Regions from separate parts of the Bradyrhizobium sp. USDA 4501 genome, predicted to be linked through region 4. Evidence: predicted binding sites of a transcription regulator. Region 4 holds the regulator's gene; each other region holds the start of a gene.
What was found. The regulator LexA, encoded in region 4, represses DNA repair genes until DNA is damaged. The targets are predictions, from matches to a motif close to TGTTCNNNNTGTGTTCNG.

Region 1 (4,638 bases), 2.2 Mb from region 4:
GCCCCGCGAAGGCGGTCATCCAGTACGCCGCGGCGGCCAGGCTTGAGCACGACGGTCTCTGGAATACTGGATCGCCCGGTCCCGTCTTCGCCAAGGCTTCGACGAGGCCAGGGCCCCCTGGCGCGCCGAAGCTTTAGCGGAGGCGGCGAGCCGGGCGATAACACCGAGAGTGCGGCGCCGCCGCGCTTTACGCCGCTTCGGATGCCGCGGCTTCGCTTTCGGCGTCCACCGTGAACAGGTCGGGCTCCGCCGGGACCGGGAAATGCTTCAGCCGCGCCGCGACGACGGGAGCGAAGAAGCTACGGTGATGGCTGCTGGGGCCGAGCCGGTCGAGCGCCTCGAGGTGCTCGGGGACGGCATAGCCCTTGTGCTGCTCGAAGCCGTAGCCGGGGCAATCCAGCGCCAGCGCGCACATCAGGCGGTCGCGCGTCACCTTGGCGATGATCGAGGCCGCCGCGATCGAGGCCACGATGCCGTCGCCGCCGATCACGGCGTCGCAGTCGCAGGGCGTGGCGAGCTTGTCGCGGCCGTCGACGAAGACATGCTTCGGCATTTCCGGCAGCGCATGCACCGCGCGCGCCAGCGCCCACAGCGAGGCGCGCAGGATGTTGTCGCGGTCGATCCGCGCCCGTGACGCCACCGCGACCGAGAACGCTGCTGTCGCGCAGATTTCCTCGAACAGTTCCTCGCGGCGCTCGACGGTCAGCCGCTTCGAATCATCGAGGCCCTTGGGTATCCGATTTGGGTCCAGCACCACGGCGGCGGCGACCACCGGGCCCGCCAGCGGCCCGCGCCCGGCCTCGTCGCAGCCGGCGACCGGCCAGACGCCGCGCTTGATCAGCGCGCGCTCGCGCCGAAAGCTCGGCCGCGTCACCACGATGACGCGCTTGTCCGGCTTGGCCGGCTCGGCCGGCTTCTTCTTCGACGCGGTCTTTGACGTGCGATTGGACTTGTCCCGAATCATGCGGGGATCGTGGTCAAGCCCGCCCCGCGGCGCAACCGGGAACCTGGCGCCCTTCCCCGTTATTCAATCCGCCACCCTAATCGGGATCGGCGCTCTAATCGGGGATTGACACCCGGCGGTCGTCGCGAACCTCAAAGCCCGGCGCGCGCACCACTTCCCAGGCGTGGCCGTCGGGATCGCCGAAATAACCGCAATAGCCGCCATAGCTGGTCGGCTGCGCGGGTTTCAGCAGCCTGGCGCCTTTCGACAGCGCGAACGCCATCACACGATCGACCTCGGCGTCGTCGTTGCAGTTCCAGGCGATCGCGACGCCGCGGAACGCTGAAGGCCGTGGCTGATCCGGCAGCCCGGCATCGGCAGCGAGCAGATGCCACGGGAACAGGCCGAGCACGGTGCCGCCGGTCTCGAAGAAGGCGACCTCCTCGCCGGTCGCGCGCATCTTCCTGGAGAAGCCGAGCGATTCATAAAAGCCGATGCTGGCGCGCATGTCGCTGACGCCCAGCGTGAGGACGGTGAAGCGTGCGGTCGGGGCGTTACTCATGTTTACCTTTCCCGTCGTTGCGAGCGAAGCGACGCAATCCATTGTTCCACATATTCGGATGCATGGATTGCTTCGTCGCTTCGCTCCTCGCAATGACGATCATCACTTGCTGGCACCTAAAACAAGCTCAGCTGTTGCCCGCTGCGCTTCGGCTTGGCGAAGTGATCGGTGGTCAGCTTGGTCCGCCGCTTGTTGAGGCCGAGCTTTTCGCAGGCGATCTCGAAGCGGCGGCCGATCATCCAGGCCATCGGGCCGGTGCCCTTCATCCGCGTGCCCCATTGCGAGTCGTAGTCGCGGCCACCGCGCATGTCGCGGATCAGCGTGAAGACGTGACGGTAGCGATCGGGATAGTTGGCCATCAGCCATTCGCGGAACAGATCGCGCACCTCGAGCGGCAGCCGCAGCAGCACATAGCTCGCCTCCCTGGCGCCGGCATGTGCGGCGGCATCGAGGATGCGCTCGATCTCGGAATCGTTCAGCGCCGGGATCACGGGTGCGACCATCACCGTGGTCGGGATGCCGGCATCCGTGAGCCGCTTGATCGCCTCGAGCCGCTTCGGCGGGGTCGAGGCGCGCGGCTCCATGGTGCGGGCGAGTTTCGGGTCGAGCGTCGTCACCGAGAGCGCGACCTTGGCGAGATTGCGCTTGGCCATACGTGCCAGGATGTCGATGTCGCGGGTGACCAGCGCCGACTTGGTGACGATGCCGACCGGATGGCCGGCGCGCTCCAGCACCTCGAGGATGCCGCGCATGATCTTCCGGTCGCGCTCGATCGGCTGATAGGGATCGGTGTTGGTGCCGATCGCGATCATCCGCGCCTCGTAGTCCGGTGCCGCCAGCTCCTTCTCGAGCAGCGCGGGTGCGTCCGGCTTGGCGAACAGCTTCGATTCGAAGTCCAGCCCCGGCGACAGGCCGAGATAGGCGTGGGTCGGCCGCGCGAAGCAATAGACGCAGCCGTGCTCACAGCCGCGATACGGATTGATCGAGCGGTCGAAGCCGATGTCGGGCGAGTCGTTGCGGGTGATCACCTTGCGCGAGGTGTCGAGCGCCACGCTGGTCGCAAATGGCGGCAGGTCCTCGAGGCTCTGCCAGCCGTCGTCGAAGGCAACGCGCGCCTCGGCCTCGTAGCGGCCGCTGGCGTTGGACTGCGCGCCGCGGCCGCGCCGCCGCTCGCGCTCGATCGCGACCGCAAGCTCGGGAAAAGGGGAAGGTGCACCCGCCGGGTTATCGGAGGGCGCCGTTACCGGCGGGTGCTTGAGGGCATGAGAGGATGCTCGGCTCATGCTTTGAAGCTAACACAGCACGAGAACAAATCAAGAACATGAACGGAGAAATTCCACAAAACCTCGCTACAAAATTCTGCAGGCGAACAGGCTGCTTTGAATATGACAAGGTGATAACACGGCCGGAGTTTCTCCACCGTTTGAGCCATCGAAGCCTCAAAATCATGCTGAGCGTGATAATTCCAACCGACGGCGTCGAGCGCACCGCGGTCGTAACATTGGCGGCGCTGGTGCCGGGCGCGGCCGCGGGCGTCATCCGCGAAGTGCTGCTGGTCGACCGCAGCCACAGCGATGTGATGGAGCGCGTCGCCGACGTCGCCGGCTGCCGCTTCCTGCGCTTCGAGGGCACGCGCGCCGCCGCGCTTGCGGCAGGCGCGCGGCAGGCGCGGTCGCCCTGGCTGATGTTCCTGCATCCGGGCGCCGTGCTCGATGCCGGCTGGATCGAGGAAACCACCCAGTTCATCCAGATGGTGGCGGCCAGCGGCAAGGACCGCGCCGGCATCTTCCGCCACGCCCGCGCACCCTACACCGACCCGGGCCTGCGCGACGGCCTCAAATTCGTTGCCCGGATGATCACCGGGCCCTCGGCCGAACAGGGCCTTTTGATCGCGCGCGAGCATTACGAGCGGATCGGCGGCTACCGGCCCGATGCCCGCCGCTCCGAGGCGCGCCTGCTGCGCCGGCTCGGCCGTTCCTCCCGCACCATGCTGCGGAGCCGGATCATGGTGGCCTGAACAAAGCGCTTGCGGATTATTTGATTCCGTCAAATAATATGCTTGATGAAATCAAACTTCCATGACACCACGCTCGAGAGCCAGGTCGCCGCGGTCCGCGGCTTCAGCCGGTTCTATACCCGCAAGCTCGGCATCATCGAGCCGAAGCTGTTGCACTCACCATTCACGCTGCAGGAAGCGCGGATCATCTACGAGCTCGCGCACCGCGAAAATTGCACCGCAACCGATCTGGTGCGCGATCTCGACCTCGATGCCGGCTTCGTCAGCCGCACGCTGGCGGCGCTGCAAAGGCGCCAGATCGTGACGCGGAAGCCATCGAAGGCCGACAAGCGCGTCAACGAGGTGGCCCTCACCGCCAAGGGCCGCACTGCTGCCGCCGATCTCGACTGCCGCTCGCGCAGCGAGGTCGGGACGCTATTGAAGCAGATGGACGGCGACCGTCGCGCCGCGGTGGTGCGCGCCATGGGCACGATCGAGCAATCGCTGGAGCCGCCGGCCGAGAAACCGGTCGGCTTCCTGCTGCGCAGCCATCGCGTCGGCGACATGGGTTGGGTCGTCTCGCGGCAGGGACAAGCCTACGCGGAGGAGTATGGCTGGGACATTAGCTACGAGGCGTTGGTGGCCGAGATCTGCGCGCAGTTTCTGCGATCGTTCGATCCGGCGCGCGAGCATTGCTGGATCGCGGAGGTCGACGGCGAGCCGGTCGGCTCGGTCTTCCTGGTCGACGGCGGCGACGGGGTCGCCAAGCTGCGCCTGCTGCTGGTGGAAGAAAAGGCGCGCGGGCTCGGCGTCGGCCGCGCACTGGTCGAGCAATGCATCCGCGCCGCGCGCGAGAAGGGTTACAAGAAGATGACGCTGTGGACCCAGAGCATCCTGGTCGCCGCGCGCGGCATCTACGCCCGTGCCGGCTTCGAGCGGGTCAAGGAAGAAAAGCACCACAGCTTTGGCGTCGACCTAGTCGGCGAGACCTGGGAGCTGGAGTTATAGGGCTCTTTACCCTCCGGCGTCATTCCGGGGCGATGCGCAGCATCGAACCCGGCATCTCGCGCCACAATCTCTGGATTCCGGGTTCGCGCTTCGCACGCCCCGGAATGAGGGAGGCTAAGCGCTCGCGCC
Region 2 (4,638 bases), 3.9 Mb from region 4:
CCAGACGCGGCCGATGTCGAGCGCGAGGTTCGCGCGCGTGTTGGTGATGCGATAGAGATAGTGCCGCCTGGTCGCGGAGAACCGCGCCTCGAAATCGTCGGGCACGATGTCAGCCGCGAGCACGCCGATCGGATTGGGCCGCAGATGCGCATTCAGCCCGTCGCGAAAGCGGCCGGGCGGAAAATGCTTGGCGATGTCGCAATGCGCGACCTGGCCGCGCGCATGCACTCCGGCATCGGTACGCCCTGCGCCGTGGACGCGCACGTCCTCGCCGCAGATCGCCTTGACCGCCGCCTCCAGCGCGCCCTGCACGGTCGGCGCGGTGTCCTGGATCTGCCAGCCGGAGAACGGCGTGCCGTCATATTCGATGGTGAGCTTGTAGCGGGGCATCATTCAATCTGGTTTGGCCGTCATTGCCGGGCTTGACCCGGCAATCCATCGTCTTCGGGACAAGCTTCTTTTCGAGATGGATGCGCGGGTCAAGCCCGCGCATGAAAATCTCAGGACACCTTTGCGCCGGGCTTCAGCGGCGTGCCGCGCAAGAAGTCCGCTGCCTTCATCGGCGCCTTGCCGGCGCGCTGCAGTTCGAGGATCCGGATCGCGCCGTCGCCGCAGGCGATCGCGAAGTTGTCGTCGAGCACAGCGCCCGGTGCGCCCGAGCCTTTCGCCAGCTCGCAGCGCAGGATCTTCAGCCGCACCGGCTCGCCTTCGCCGGCAAGCTCGCACCAGGCGCCGGGAAACGGCGAGAGCCCGTGAATGTGCCGCAGCACCATATGCGCCGGCTGTGTCCAGTCGATCCGCGCCTCGGCCTTCTCGATCTTGGCCGCATAGGTGACGCCGTCCGCGCTCTGCTTCGTCAGTTGCAAGCCGCCGCGCCCGAGCGCCGCCATCGCGCGCACCATCAGGTCGGCACCGAGCGGCGCCAGCGCGTCGTGCAGATCGGATGCCGTCATACTGTCCGTGATCGGCAACCGCTCGGCCATCGCGACGTCGCCGGTGTCGAGGCCGACATCCATCTTCATCACCATCACGCCGCTCTCGGCATCGCCCGCCATGATGGCGCGGTTGATCGGCGCGGCGCCGCGCCAGCGCGGCAGCAACGAGGCATGCAGGTTGAAGCAGCCGAGCTTCGGCGCGTCGAGAATGGCCTGCGGCAGGATCATGCCATAGGCGACGACGACGGCGGCGTCTGCGTCATGCGCGCGAAACTCCTCGAGTGCTTCCGGCGTTTTGAGGGTCTTCGGCGTCAGCACGGGAATGCCGAGGCGGCGCGCCTCCTGCTCGACCGGCGTCGGCTGCAATTGCAGGCCGCGCCGCCCGCCCGGCTTCGGCCCGCGGGTGTAGACCGCCACGACCTCATGGCCATGGGCTACGAGCTCCAGCAGCGTCGGCACCGCGAAATCGGGCGTGCCCATGAAGATCAGGCGGAGAGGCATTAGACAGGCTCGGTAGCAGTTGGAGTGCTTAAGCGCGAAGCGCGTCTTCGCACAAGAAGCCCCGGGCATCCACGTTTTCGGCGACAGCGAAGCAAGACGTGGATGGCCGGGTCAAGCCCGGCCATGACGCGTCCGGGAAAGCGACCGCGCCTACTCCGCCGCGCGCTTGGCGGCCTTCTCGAATTTCTTGAACACGCGGTCGCGCTTCAGTTTCGACAGATAATCCACGAACAGCACGCCGTTGAGATGATCGATTTCGTGCTGGATGCAGGTGGCGTAGAGCCCTTCCGCATCCTCCTCATGCACCGTGCCGTCGAGATCGGTGAATCGCACGCGTACCCGCGCCGGCCGCTCGACCTCCTCGTAATATTCGGGGATCGACAGGCAGCCCTCTTCGTAAACCGACAGCTCCTCCGAACGCGCAATGATCTCCGGATTGATGAAGACGCGCGGCTTCGCCGTGGTCTCGCCGTTCTCGTCGCGCTTGGCGAGGTCCATGGTGATCAGCCGCAGCGGCTGCGCGACCTGGATCGCCGCCAGCCCAATGCCGGGCGCGTCATACATGGTCTCGAGCATGTCGTCGGCCAGCTTGCGGATCTCCGGCGTCACCTTCTCGATCGGTTTCGACACCAGCCGCAACTGCTTGTCCGGCAGGATGATAATTTCTCTTAATGCCATGGCGGCGATTTAAGCTGCTGACTTCATGGGGTCAATGCGCTCAGGAACCCGTTAGGACAACGTTAACCACGTTTCTTCACTCCGCATTAACCCGGAAAATCAGGGATGCATTTCCCATAAGCGTTCCCTCTTCGTTCGCGCCGGGCCGCGAATCGGCTACAACTGCCGGCATGAACGAGATTCTCCTCACGATTGGCGACCTTCCCGTCCGTGTCTCCGACGCCTTGATCGGCCTTGGGGCGCTGGCGCTGATCCTGTTGTTCGCCATTGCGCTGGTGATCGCACGCGCCAGCCAGCGCGGCGCGGAACTCGCAATGGCCCAGGCCATCCGCGCCGACGAACTGGAGGAGCGCCTCGCCGACATGCTGCGGGCCCAGAGCGAATCCTCCGGGCGGGTCGATGCCAAGGTTGATACTATGGCGCAGGCACTGGCCGGCCGCCAGGCCGAGATGGCCCGCGCCGTCAACGAGCGGCTCGATTCGGTGACCCACCGGGTCGGCCAGTCGATGGAGCAATCGACCCGCAACACGATGGATTCGCTGCGCGTGCTGCACGAGCGGCTCGGCATCATCGACCACGCCCACAAGAACCTCAACGAGCTCACCACCCAGGTGACGACGCTGCGCGACGTGCTCGCCAACAAGCAATCGCGCGGCGCCTTCGGCCAGGCGCGGATGGAGGCGATCGTCCAGGACGGCATGCCGAAGGGCTCGTTCGAGTTCCAGTACACGCTGACGTCGGGCAAGCGGCCGGACTGCGTGGTGTTTCTGCCCGACCAGCGCCCGCTCTGCATCGACGCGAAATTCCCGCTCGAGGCCATGACCGCGCTGCACGATGCGCGCAGCGACGAGGAGCGCAAATTCGCCAGCCAGCGGCTGCGCGCCGACGTGCTGAAGCATGTCAGCGACATCGCGGAGAAGTACCTGATCCCTGGCGAGACCCAGGACACCGCGCTGATGTTCGTGCCGTCGGAATCGGTCTATGCCGAGATCCATGACGGCTTCGACGACGTGATCCAGAAGGCCTATCGCGCGCGCGTCGTGCTGGTATCGCCCTCGCTCTTGATGCTGGCGATCCAGGTGATGCAGCAGATCCTGAAGGACGCCCGCATCCGCGACGCCGCCGACCAGATCCGCAACGAGGTGATGCATCTCGGCGACGACCTCGGCCGCCTGCGCGATCGCGTGCTCAAGCTGCAGACCCATTTCGGCCAGGTGAACGAGGACGTCAGGCAGATCCTGATCTCCGCCGACAAGATCGAGAAACGCGCCGGCCGGATCGAGGAACTCGACTTCAGCAAGTCCGAGACCCCGATCGAGGTCCCCCGCTTCGTCAAGCCCGCCCCCGACCTGTTCCCCGCCCCGCGCAAGCTGCAGGCAGGGGAGTAGCCACCTCGCCCCGCTTGCGGGGAGAGGTCGAAATTCGCGCATCGCGCGAATTTCGGGTGAGGGGGAGCTTCCGCACATTGCACCCGTCATAATTCGCTGAGAAAGCCCCTCACCCCAACCCTCTCCCCGCGAAAGAGCGGGGAGAGGGAGCCAAGGCAGCTGCGGTCGAATCTGCTAACAGAGGGACATGACCGCGCCCGAAGTGACCGCGACCCAATCGGAAAAGAATCCCCCCGCCGCCACCTCCTGGCGCGACAGTTTTGCGGTGTATCTGCAGCCGCGGGTGCTGATCGTGCTGCTGCTGGGCTTCTCCTCGGGGCTGCCGCTGGCACTGTCGGGCTCGACGCTGCAGGTCTGGATGAAGGAGGCCGGGGTCGATCTCGGCACCATCGGGCTGCTGGCGCTGATCGGCACGCCCTACACGCTGAAATTCCTCTGGGCGCCGCTGGTCGACGCGCTGCATGTTCCGCTGTTCACGCAGATGTTCGGCCGCCGCCGCGGCTGGCTGCTGTTCTCGCAGCTGCTGCTGATCGCGGCGATCCTGGTGCTGGCGATGGCCGATCCGGCGCGATCGCCGTGGTTCGCGGCCTTCGCCGCGCTGCTGGTCGCAACCGCATCGTCGACGCAGGACATCGTGGTCGATGCCTTCCGCGTCGAAAGCCTGCCTGAAAGCGAGCAGGCCGCCGGCATGGCGTCCTATGTCGCGGCCTACCGCGTCGGCATGCTGGTCTCGACCGCAGGCGCGCTGTTCATCGTCAGCGGCTTCGAGTCCGCTGGCCTCGTGCGCCTGTCGGCCTGGATGTGGGGCTATGTGGTGATGGCCGCGCTGGTCGTGATCGGCATCGTCACCGCGCTTGCGGCGACCGAGCCGACGCAATCGAAGGGCGCGGAGGCGGCGACGCATGCGCAGAACGCGGCCGAACGCGTGCTACATGCCGCGCTCGGCGCGTTCTCCGAGTTCCTCAGCCGCAAGGACGCCTTCGCGGCGCTCGCCTTTGTGGTGCTGTTCAAGTTCACCGACGCGTTTTCAGGCACCATGACCGCGCCGTTCGTGATCGACATCGGCTTTTCCAAGGTCGATTACGCGGCGATCGTGAAAGGCGTCGGCCTTGCCGCGACCCTGATCGGCGGCTTTG
Region 3 (4,638 bases), 4.6 Mb from region 4:
GGTCGGTGACGTCGCGGCCGACGCTCTGCATTTCCGCGGGCGCGCCGGCATCGTTGCGCACGAGGCCTTCACGCCAGGCGATCCAGCGCGGTCCGAGCGGGCCCTCGATCTTCTGGTCGTAGACCCGCGTGCCGTTGGATTCGAGCGCGGTGTCGCCCTGCTCGAGCACCTTCAGCGTCGCGGTGCTGCCGATCAATTCGCTGCGGGGCCTCTGCGCCAGCTCGCAATAGGCATCGTTGGCATAGGTGATGAGCCCGTCGAGGTCGCGCAGCACGATCAAATCGTCCTGCGCTTCGAACAGGGTGGAGGCGCGCTGCTCGGCCTCCTGCAGTTCCCAGTTGCGGTCGGCCATCGCTTCATTGTGCATGGCGATGGTGCGCAGCCGCTTGCGCATCAGCCGCAGGCGGATGCCGAGCGTCACGATCCAAAGGCAGGCGAGCGCGAACAGGAAGCTGACCCCGATCGCGAATGCATTGGGATCGTAGCCGCTCTGTTGCGAGAGCGCGCCCGAAATGAACCCGAAGGCGCTGCCGAACGCGACGGAGAAGATCGTGAACGAGCGCACGATTGTCGCGAGCCAGGAATGGCGCCGGAGGAAGCGGCGAAGGCGCAACTTGATCCGGAAGAAACGCCCCATCAATGGTGACCCTGAGACAGCTTGATCTGGCGCTGACGATGCGTCGGCCAGCTTGCAAAGTGCTTGAAATTGGTGGCCATTTCGCGCTGCCCTCAGAACAAGGTTAGCGGGAGGTTAATTCCGCCATGACCCGGTTCGGGACGCGCTTGTCAGGTGCGGGCGATGCGGCTTCAAGTCGGCGGTGTCCGCCGCGGGCGCTGACGATCAAGGCCGCGGCATCCCGCACCGAGAACGTCTTCGATTGCACGAAGACACGGTAGTCGGACGGGCCAGCATCACGCGTCAGATAGATGACGGGGCCGGTTGCCGAGGCATCGCCGGAAATCCCGATCAGCTGCGCCGTCGCGCTGCTCTCGCAGGCGCCGGCCTCGGCGTCGTCGATGTCGTCGATCACGGTGAAGTCGGCGGCGTCGGCGCTGTCGGCGATCTGGACCCGGACGGTGGCCTGGCTGGGGTCGTCAGTGAAGCTGACGTGAAGCTGCGCCAGCCAGGGGATCGATGCGATCTGCATCGTGGCGCCGCCCACCTCGATGCAGGGCCGCGGGCCCGGCAGGAATTCGGCGCGGGCAAGGACCGCGGCCACGGCAAGGGGGACCACCGAGGTCAAAATCTTCAAACGCAACATGACACAACTCGCTCGACCCAAGCTTGCCGCCGATCGCGGTGCTTATGGTTTGCGGAGCGTAAATGAGAGTGGTTACTGTCACGTTGACGCGGCGGGCACCGGCCGGAAGCCGGCGGAGATCACGCCGCGCGGCGCAAATCGTCGGCCAATGCACGATAAGACAGCGCTTCGGCGAGATGTAGCCGGCCGATCGTCTCGGCGCCGTCGAGATCGGCAAGCGTGCGCGCCACCCGCAGCACGCGGTGATAGCCGCGCGCGGTGAGGTGCATGTTGTCGGCGGCCTCGCGCAGCAGCTTCTGCCCATGCGCGTCGGGTTGCGCGATGGTCTCGAGCAGCGAACTCGGCGCTTCCGCATTGGTGCGGACATGCGGCATGCCGGCAGCCGCATAGCGCGCGAGCTGGATGTCGCGCGCGGCCGCGACGCGGGCGGCAACCTCGGCCGATCCCTCCGCCGGCGGCGGCAGGATCAGATCGGCCGCGGTCACGGCGGGCACCTCGATCCGCAGGTCGATGCGATCCATCAGCGGGCCGGAGATCCGCATCTGGTAGTCGCCGGTGCAGCGGTCGAGCCGGCCGCGCTTGCAGGAATAGCCGGGTTCATAGGCATGGCCGCAACGGCACGGGTTCATGGCTGCGACCAGCATGAAGCGCGCCGGATAGGTGACGCGGTGGTTGGCCCTGCTCACCGAAACCTCGCCGTTCTCCAGCGGCTGACGCAGCGAATCCAGCACGCGCGGATCGAACTCCGGCAATTCGTCGAGGAACAGCACGCCCTGATGCGCCAGCGAGATCTCGCCCGGTTTGGCGCGCATGCCGCCGCCGGTCAGCGCGGCCATGCTGGCGGAATGATGCGGGCTGCGGAACGGGCGTCGCGCGGTCAGGGCGCCGTCGCGGATCTCGCCGGCAACCGAGGCGATCATCGAGACTTCGAGCAGCTCCGACGGCGACAGCGGCGGCAGGATCGAGGGCAGTCGCGCCGCCAGCATCGATTTGCCGGCGCCGGGCGAGCCGATCATCAGAAGATGATGACCGCCGGCGGCGGCGATCTCGAGCGCGCGTTTCGCGCTCTCCTGGCCCTTGATGTCGCGCAGGTCCAAAAGCGTTTCCTCGCGCTCATGCACCTTCGGCTGCGGCCGCGACAGCACCTGCGTGCCCTTGAAGTGGTTGGCGATCTGGATCAGCGAATCTGCCGCGATGATCTGGATGTCCGGACTGGCCCAGGCGGCTTCCGAGCCGCAGGCGGCCGGGCAGATCAATCCCTCGTCGCGCGAATTGGCGCCGATTGCCGCGGGCAGCACGCCCGCCACCGGCGCGAGCGAGCCGTCGAGCCCGAGCTCGCCGAGCACGGTGAAGCCGTTCAGCGCATCCGGCGGGATCGCGCCGATCGCCGCCATCAGGCCGAGCGCGATCGGCAGGTCGTAATGGCTGCCCTCCTTGGGCAGGTCGGCGGGTGCGAGGTTGACGGTGATGCGGCGGGCGGGAAGCGCGAGGCCGGAGGCGATCAGCGCCGAACGCACGCGTTCGCGGGCTTCCGACACCGCCTTGTCGGGCAGGCCTACTATTGCGAATGCCGGCAATCCCGGCGCGACCTGCACCTGCACGTCGACCGCGCGGGCTTCAATCCCCTCGAATGCGACGGTGGAAACGCGCTGGACCATGCTGCCCCTATTCTTCCGCAATCGAAGGTAGCGGAACCGGGCGGCAAGTGCAAGAACATTACAGGAACATTCGCGGCGCCGAGGGCTGGTCGCCCGGTACCAGTTCACCGCGCGGCGCATCCGTTTCCGGCCGGCGCGGAGGCGTCAGGCGTCGGCGCCATGACGCGCGCCTCGCGCGATCGAACACAGCTCGCATCGTCGACAACTGCAGGAATCATTCTCAAGAATCATTCCAGCACGACGAGCATCGCGCGCTTATTGTCGCAGCGCGTCGTCGATTTCCCCGCTGTTTCAGCGATCGCACGCTGATCGCGCGCGCAGTCTCGATCTATTCCAACTGCCGAGGTCTGTACTCGCGAGCCCCGCGCTGTAGAGCCGGATCACAAATCCATCCAGGCTGATATCAGGGGCGCCTTCGCGTGATCGATCGACTTGCTTCGCATTCCACCCGTCAACATCCAGCGCTGCGAACGATCGGTCTGTGTACCGCCGCCGTCCTTGCCGCAGGAGTCGCGACCGAACGCGCCGACGCGCAATCGGAACTGCCGCCGGTGAGCGTGGACGCGCCTCAGCAGCGCGCGATCACTGCGAATGCAAAACCGGTTCGTCGTCCGGTGGCCGCACGCGCGAGCCGCGCCAATCGTGTGGCTCGATCCCAGCAGGCGACGACGCCAGCTGCGGCACGATCCGGTGCCGGCGCCGGCGAGCGAGCCGGCGGTCCGGTGGTCGGGTTCGTTGCCACGCGTTCGGGCACGGCGACCAAGACCGACACGCCGCTGATCGAAATCCCGCAATCGATCTCGGTCGTCACCACGGACCAGATCAGGAACCAGGGTGCGGAATCGGTGGGCGCGGCATTGCGCTACACCGCAGGGGTCAGCGGCGACGTGAATGGCGGCTCGGACACCCGCTTCGGCGGCCTGCAGATCCGCGGCTTCGACATGACGATGCCGGGCCTCTATCTCGACGGCCTGCGGCTGCCGAGCAGCAATTATGTGCACTTCCTCGGGCTCGATCCGTACGGAGCCGAGCGCCTCGAGGTCCTGAAAGGGCCATCCTCGGCGATGTTCGGCGGCAGCGGCACCGGCGGCATCCTCAACTATGTCAGCAAGCTGCCGACCGCGCGCGAGTTCGGGGAAGTGTCGCTGTCGGGCGGCAGCTTCAACCGCTATCAGGGCGAGTTCGACATCGGCGGCCGCGCCAACAAGGAAGGGACGGTGCTGTGGCGCCTGACCGGCGTCGCGCGCGATGGCGAGACCCAGGTCGACTACACCAAGGACAATCGCGTCTTCATCGCGCCCGCCGTCACCGTGAAGCCGAACGAGGACACCACGATCACCTTCCTCGCGAACTACCAGAAGGAACGCACCGGCTGGGGCCTGCAATTCCTGCCGCCGTCCGGCACCGTCTGGGCCAATAACGGCCGCTACATTCCGAACACGCGCTTCGTCGGCGAGCCCGGCTTCAACCAGTTCGACACCGAGCAGTCCTCGGTCGGCTACATGCTGTCGCACGACTTCAACGAGGCGCTGACCTTCCGCCAGAACCTGCGCTATTCGTGGATGCACAACGAGCAGAAGAGCTTCTACGGCACCGGCTATGCATCGGCGGCCGACGAAGCCGCGGGCCTGCTGTCGCGCGGCGGCGCCGGCGGCAGCTCGACGATCGATTCCTTCGCGGTCGACAACCAGCTGCAGGGCAAGTTCGTCACCGGCATG
Region 4 (4,638 bases):
ACGATCCGCATCCGCCGCTCAAGCCGAGCGGCATTCGCCTCGGGACGCCGGCGGCGACCACGCGCGGCATGGGCGAGCCCGAAATGCGCCTCATCGCCGAACTCATTGCGGAATCCCTCCGGTCGAAGGGAGATGCAGCGGTCGTCAAGCGACTGAGGTCGAACAGCGTCGAGATGTGCCGCGCCTTCCCCGTTCCGGGGATCGCGCCGCCCTCATAGGCAGCCGAGCCGCGTTCCTGTTCCGCATTCGTCGCGTAGCTCGGCAGGTCGTGAAGGTTCCCGGGGGAAGGACCGGAACGGAAATTGATGCTGTTCGTTGGACCGCATGATCTCGAAGACGGAGCGTCCAACGCCGTGACCCGGAAAACCTTGCAAGCACGCTCGGAACAGGCGCTCGTCGTCATCATTCTCAGCACCGGTGCGCTGATCGGTTACCTCGGCCTGGCGCTATCCAGGCTGTGAGAGCTACGCCCGGCGGGCGTCAAGCCGCCGGCAAGCATCAAGTCGCTTGGTGCGCTGAAAGCTAGTGCGTGCGTGCCACTGGCCGACGCGGCAAGCCAAGCCCCGTAGCAAAAATATAGGGTGAAAAGAGCAAGGCTCGGACAGATCATGTCGCGAGAATACGGATGTTTGAAGCACAAGCGACGACACCCGCCGTCGTCCCGGCGAAGGCCGGGAGCCATTACCCCAAATCTCAATTGTTGTGCGACGCTGGGGCCACGATCCCGTTCCTGATCAAATGCGGTGGTTGTGGGTCCCGGCCTTCGCCGGGACGACGGTGGTGTGCGCGGGAACAGTCTCGCGATGAATGCAACGCCACGTACAATCCACACACCGGTCACTGAAATCGAGGACATTGCCGCCTGCCCGCAATTCTCGTACACGGTTTCATGCAATGACCTCGCAATTCACTCCCAACTCCGTCGACGTGCTGCTGTTCGATATCGGCCGCGTCGTGCTCGACATCAACTTTGACAAGGTGATGGCGCACTGGGCGCAGCATGCCGGGTGTGCGCCCGCCGAGCTCGCCACGCGCTTTGTCGTCGACGACAGTTTCAAGCATCATGAGATCGGCCGGATCGACGACGCGGCTTTCTTCGAGAATCTGCGCCGGACGCTCGGCATCAACATCACGGACGCCCAGTTCCTCGAAGGCTGGAACGCGATCTTCACCGGCGAGATGCCGGGCATCGCCCCGCTGCTCGCGGCGGCCGCCAAGCGGATGCCGCTCTACGCCTTCTCCAACACCAATCCGGCCCATGTCGCGCATTTCTCGGTCACCCATGCCGAGCTGCTCAGCCATTTCCGCAACGTCTTCCTGTCCTCGAGCATCGGCTTCCGCAAACCCGACGCCGAGGCCTATGATCATGTGGTAAAAGCCATCGGCGTGCCGGCGTCGCGGATCCTGTTTTTCGACGACCTGGCCGCCAATATCGAAGGTGCGCGGGCCCGCGGCCTTTATGCTATCCACGTGACATCGACGGATGACGTGGCAAGGGCTTTGACCGCACTTGGAATTTGAAGATTAGGAATTGAGGAACTCTGAGCGTGGCCCTGATGCCGGTTGCCGATGCCCTGTCCGCCGTCCTCGCCGGCGCCGAACCGCTGCCGGAGGAGATGGTCGCGCTCGATGCCGCCTACCACCGCACGCTTGCGCACGACCTCGCGGCGCTCCGCACCCAGCCGCCGCAGCCGATGTCGGCGATGGACGGCTATGCGGTGCGCGCCGCCGATGCGGCTGATCTAAAGGCCCGGCTCAAGGTGATCGGCGAAGTCGCCGCCGGCCGGCCGTTCGACCGGACGGTCGGCGCCGGCGAGGCGGTGCGGATCTTCACCGGCGGCGTGATCCCCAATGGCGCCGACGCGGTGATCATCCAGGAGGACACCGCCGTCGACGGCGACCACATCACGATCACGGAGGCCGCCAGCGTCGGGCGGCACATCCGCCCGGCTGGGGTCGACTTCCGTGAGGGCGAGGTGCTGCTCGTCGGCGGCAGCCGCCTGTCCGACCGCGCGCTGTCGCTGGCGGCCGCCATGAACTATCCGGGACTTGCGGTGCGCCGCCGCCCGAAGGTCGCGGTGCTGGCGACCGGCGACGAGCTGGTGATGCCGGGCTCGCAGCCCGGCCCCGGCCAGATCGTCTATTCCAACGGCTACGCGCTGCGGGCGCTGGCGCGCGCCGAGGGCGCCGAGACCGTCGACCTCGGCGTTGCCGCCGACACGGTGGAGGCGACCACGGCGGGCATCCGCCGGGCGCGCGAGGCCGGTGCCGATGTCCTGATCACGACAGGCGGCGCCTCGGTCGGCGACCACGATCTCGTCAAGCGGTCGCTGGAAGCCGAGGGCGTCGACATGACGTTCTGGCGGATTGCGATGCGGCCCGGCAAGCCGATGATGCATGGCCGGCTCGGCGCGATGAGGGTGATCGGCCTGCCCGGCAATCCGGTGTCGTCCTATGTCTGCGCCTTCCTGTTCCTGGTGCCGTTGATTCGGGCGCTGAGCGGCCGGAAAGTGATTCATCATCGCCGCACGAGCGCCCTGCTCGGCCGCGACCTCGCCGCCAACGACCAGCGCGAGGACTATCTGCGTGCACGGCTCGAAGCGCGCGAGGACGGCACGTTGATCGCAACGCCGGTGACGCAGCAGGACTCGTCGTTGCTCGGGAATCTCGCTGCGGCACGGGCACTTCTCGTGCGCCCGCCGTTCGCGGCGGCGGCCGTCGAAGGCAGCGAATGCGAGATCCTGACACTGCCCGAATAGGGTTTTCGCGCCCCGCCGATTGTGCGTTGCCCGACACGTTCACCGGAAATTAAGTGGTTGCGGAACACATATCGAACATATAGTGTCCGTTCATGATTTGTTTCGAGTGCTGGTGTCTACATTCGGGAAGCTGCATGGAAGCAGGTGCATCGAGCACATGCTCCTGAGGTCAGGCCCGGCCTGCAGGCCCCACCAGAAGAGTCTCGGAATCGAACGACGCTATCAACCGGGGGAATACTCGAGATGCTCACGCGCAAACAGTACGAACTACTGCGTTTCATCAATGAACGTCTGAAAGAGGCCGGCGTACCGCCCTCCTTCGACGAGATGAAGGATGCGCTCGACCTGCGCTCGAAGTCCGGTATCCACCGCCTGATCACTGCGCTGGAGGAGCGCGGCTTCATCCGCCGTCTGCCGAACCGCGCCCGCGCCATCGAGGTCATCAAGCTGCCCGAACTCTCGGCCGGCGGCGGCAACGGTCGCCGCGGCTTCACGCCCAGCGTCATCGAAGGCACCCTCGGCCGGCGCGCCAGCACGCCGCCGATTGCCGAGGACGACGGCAACCGTCCGGTCGCGGTCCCCGTGATGGGCCGGATCGCCGCCGGTACGCCGATCGAGGCGCTGCAGACCCGCAGCCACACCATCAGCGTGCCGCCCGACATGCTCGGCGCCGGCGAGCACTACGCGCTCGAGGTACGCGGCGACTCGATGGTCGATGCCGGCATCCTCGACGGCGACATGGCGCTGATCCAGCGCAACGACGTCGCCAATACCGGCGACATCGTGGTGGCGCTGATCGACGAGGAGGAAGCGACCCTGAAGCGCTTCCGCCGCCGCGGCGCATCGATCGCGCTCGAGCCGGCCAACACCGCCTATGAAGTGCGCATCCTGCCGCCGAACCGGGTCCGCATCCAGGGCAAGCTGATCGGCCTTTATCGCAAATACTGAATTGCAAATACTTGCGGCGGCCGGGAACGAGCAACACGTCGGATCGTTCCTTGCATGATAGTGTAGCGTACGGCCTGCCCGATGCGCTCCGATACCTCTCGCGCAGCGTCGCGTGTTTGTGATCGGAGCGATCTCGGACCAGTCGTACAATCGCCCAGAAACGAGCAGACGCTCGTTCGCTATCGTCCACTCTGGTAGAGGCCCTAATGCCTCAAGGAGAGGCAGGGGTCGCTACCTCGAAATGAGGAGCCATCCGATGTGTGACTATAGTCTGCACGCCGTGGCATCGCGCCCCGCCATTGTCGGAGAGACGCTGATCACGACGACGTTCCGCGGCACGTCGACCCGCGGCTTTGCTTCGGAGAATGACCCCACTGTCGCGGTCTGCATGCTGCCGGGCACCGAGCTCGCTTTCGCCGAGAACGTTCGCTACGACAGCCGCTGGATCTGGACCAAGACGCTGAACTATCGCGTCGGCGTATTCAACGAAGTCGAGCCCGACGTGCCCGATCGGCATCATGATGCGGTCGAATTCCCCGACGGCAGCCATGTGCTGGTGACCCAGCTGGTCGAGGGACAGCGCGTCAGCGTGCTGCAATTGCCGGCGCTGCATCCGCCGGTCGAGCAGAAGCCGAAGGTTGTGGAGCGGCGGCCTTCCGCATTCGCAACGCTGTTTTTGGGTTGAGCGCATCGTCGCCGTGGAATGAGCTGTTCGGCGGCGGATGACCTAAGCAATTTCGGGCGACCCCGGACTCCCGCTTCCGGGGCGCAGAAGGAGATTTGCGTCGGCCGGCACCTTGGCGCATCATCGGGTACGGAGGACGTGCGCGGTGGTCGATAAGGTCACATGGCAAAAGGCTGGACGCGTCACGGAACCGGGCCGCTACATGTTCCGGTTCGGTTGGCTGACGGTAACGGCCGACGACCTGAA

Region 1: a site for LexA is predicted at 2,810-2,827, ahead of ACVWZM_RS29095 (PA0069 family radical SAM protein). Genes of this name have one in related genera too.
Region 2: a site for LexA is predicted at 2,236-2,253, ahead of ACVWZM_RS21215 (DNA recombination protein RmuC). Genes of this name have one in related genera too.
Region 3: a site for LexA is predicted at 2,972-2,989, ahead of ACVWZM_RS18135 (YifB family Mg chelatase-like AAA ATPase). Genes of this name have one in related genera too.

The regions. Positions count from the first base shown of each region.
Region 1 is NZ_JBSSEX010000001.1:6,321,603-6,326,240, reverse strand. It holds gene ACVWZM_RS29105 (ribonuclease HII) at 188-964, opposite strand; gene ACVWZM_RS29100 (VOC family protein) at 1,059-1,505, opposite strand; gene ACVWZM_RS29095 (PA0069 family radical SAM protein) at 1,622-2,788, opposite strand; gene ACVWZM_RS29090 (glycosyltransferase family protein) at 2,953-3,522, shown strand; gene ACVWZM_RS29085 (bifunctional helix-turn-helix transcriptional regulator/GNAT family N-acetyltransferase) at 3,568-4,509, shown strand; gene moaB (molybdenum cofactor biosynthesis protein B) at 4,624-4,638, opposite strand, start outside.
Region 2 is NZ_JBSSEX010000001.1:4,642,223-4,646,860, reverse strand. It holds gene truA (tRNA pseudouridine(38-40) synthase TruA) at 1-390, opposite strand, end outside; gene fmt (methionyl-tRNA formyltransferase) at 501-1,436, opposite strand; gene def (peptide deformylase) at 1,587-2,114, opposite strand; gene ACVWZM_RS21215 (DNA recombination protein RmuC) at 2,285-3,502, shown strand; gene ACVWZM_RS21210 (AmpG family muropeptide MFS transporter) at 3,690-4,638, shown strand, end outside.
Region 3 is NZ_JBSSEX010000001.1:3,948,731-3,953,368, reverse strand. It holds partial or broken gene ACVWZM_RS18145 (response regulator) at 1-637, opposite strand, end outside; gene ACVWZM_RS18140 (hypothetical protein) at 741-1,262, opposite strand; gene ACVWZM_RS18135 (YifB family Mg chelatase-like AAA ATPase) at 1,382-2,920, opposite strand; gene ACVWZM_RS18130 (TonB-dependent siderophore receptor) at 3,643-4,638, shown strand, end outside.
Region 4 is NZ_JBSSEX010000001.1:8,560,871-8,565,508, reverse strand. It holds gene ACVWZM_RS39935 (serine hydroxymethyltransferase) at 1-218, shown strand, start outside; gene ACVWZM_RS39930 (hypothetical protein) at 303-461, shown strand; gene ACVWZM_RS39925 (HAD family hydrolase) at 895-1,521, shown strand; gene ACVWZM_RS39920 (molybdopterin molybdotransferase MoeA) at 1,548-2,759, shown strand; gene lexA (transcriptional repressor LexA) at 3,003-3,707, shown strand; gene ACVWZM_RS39910 (hypothetical protein) at 3,964-4,392, shown strand; gene ACVWZM_RS39905 (hypothetical protein) at 4,538-4,638, shown strand, end outside.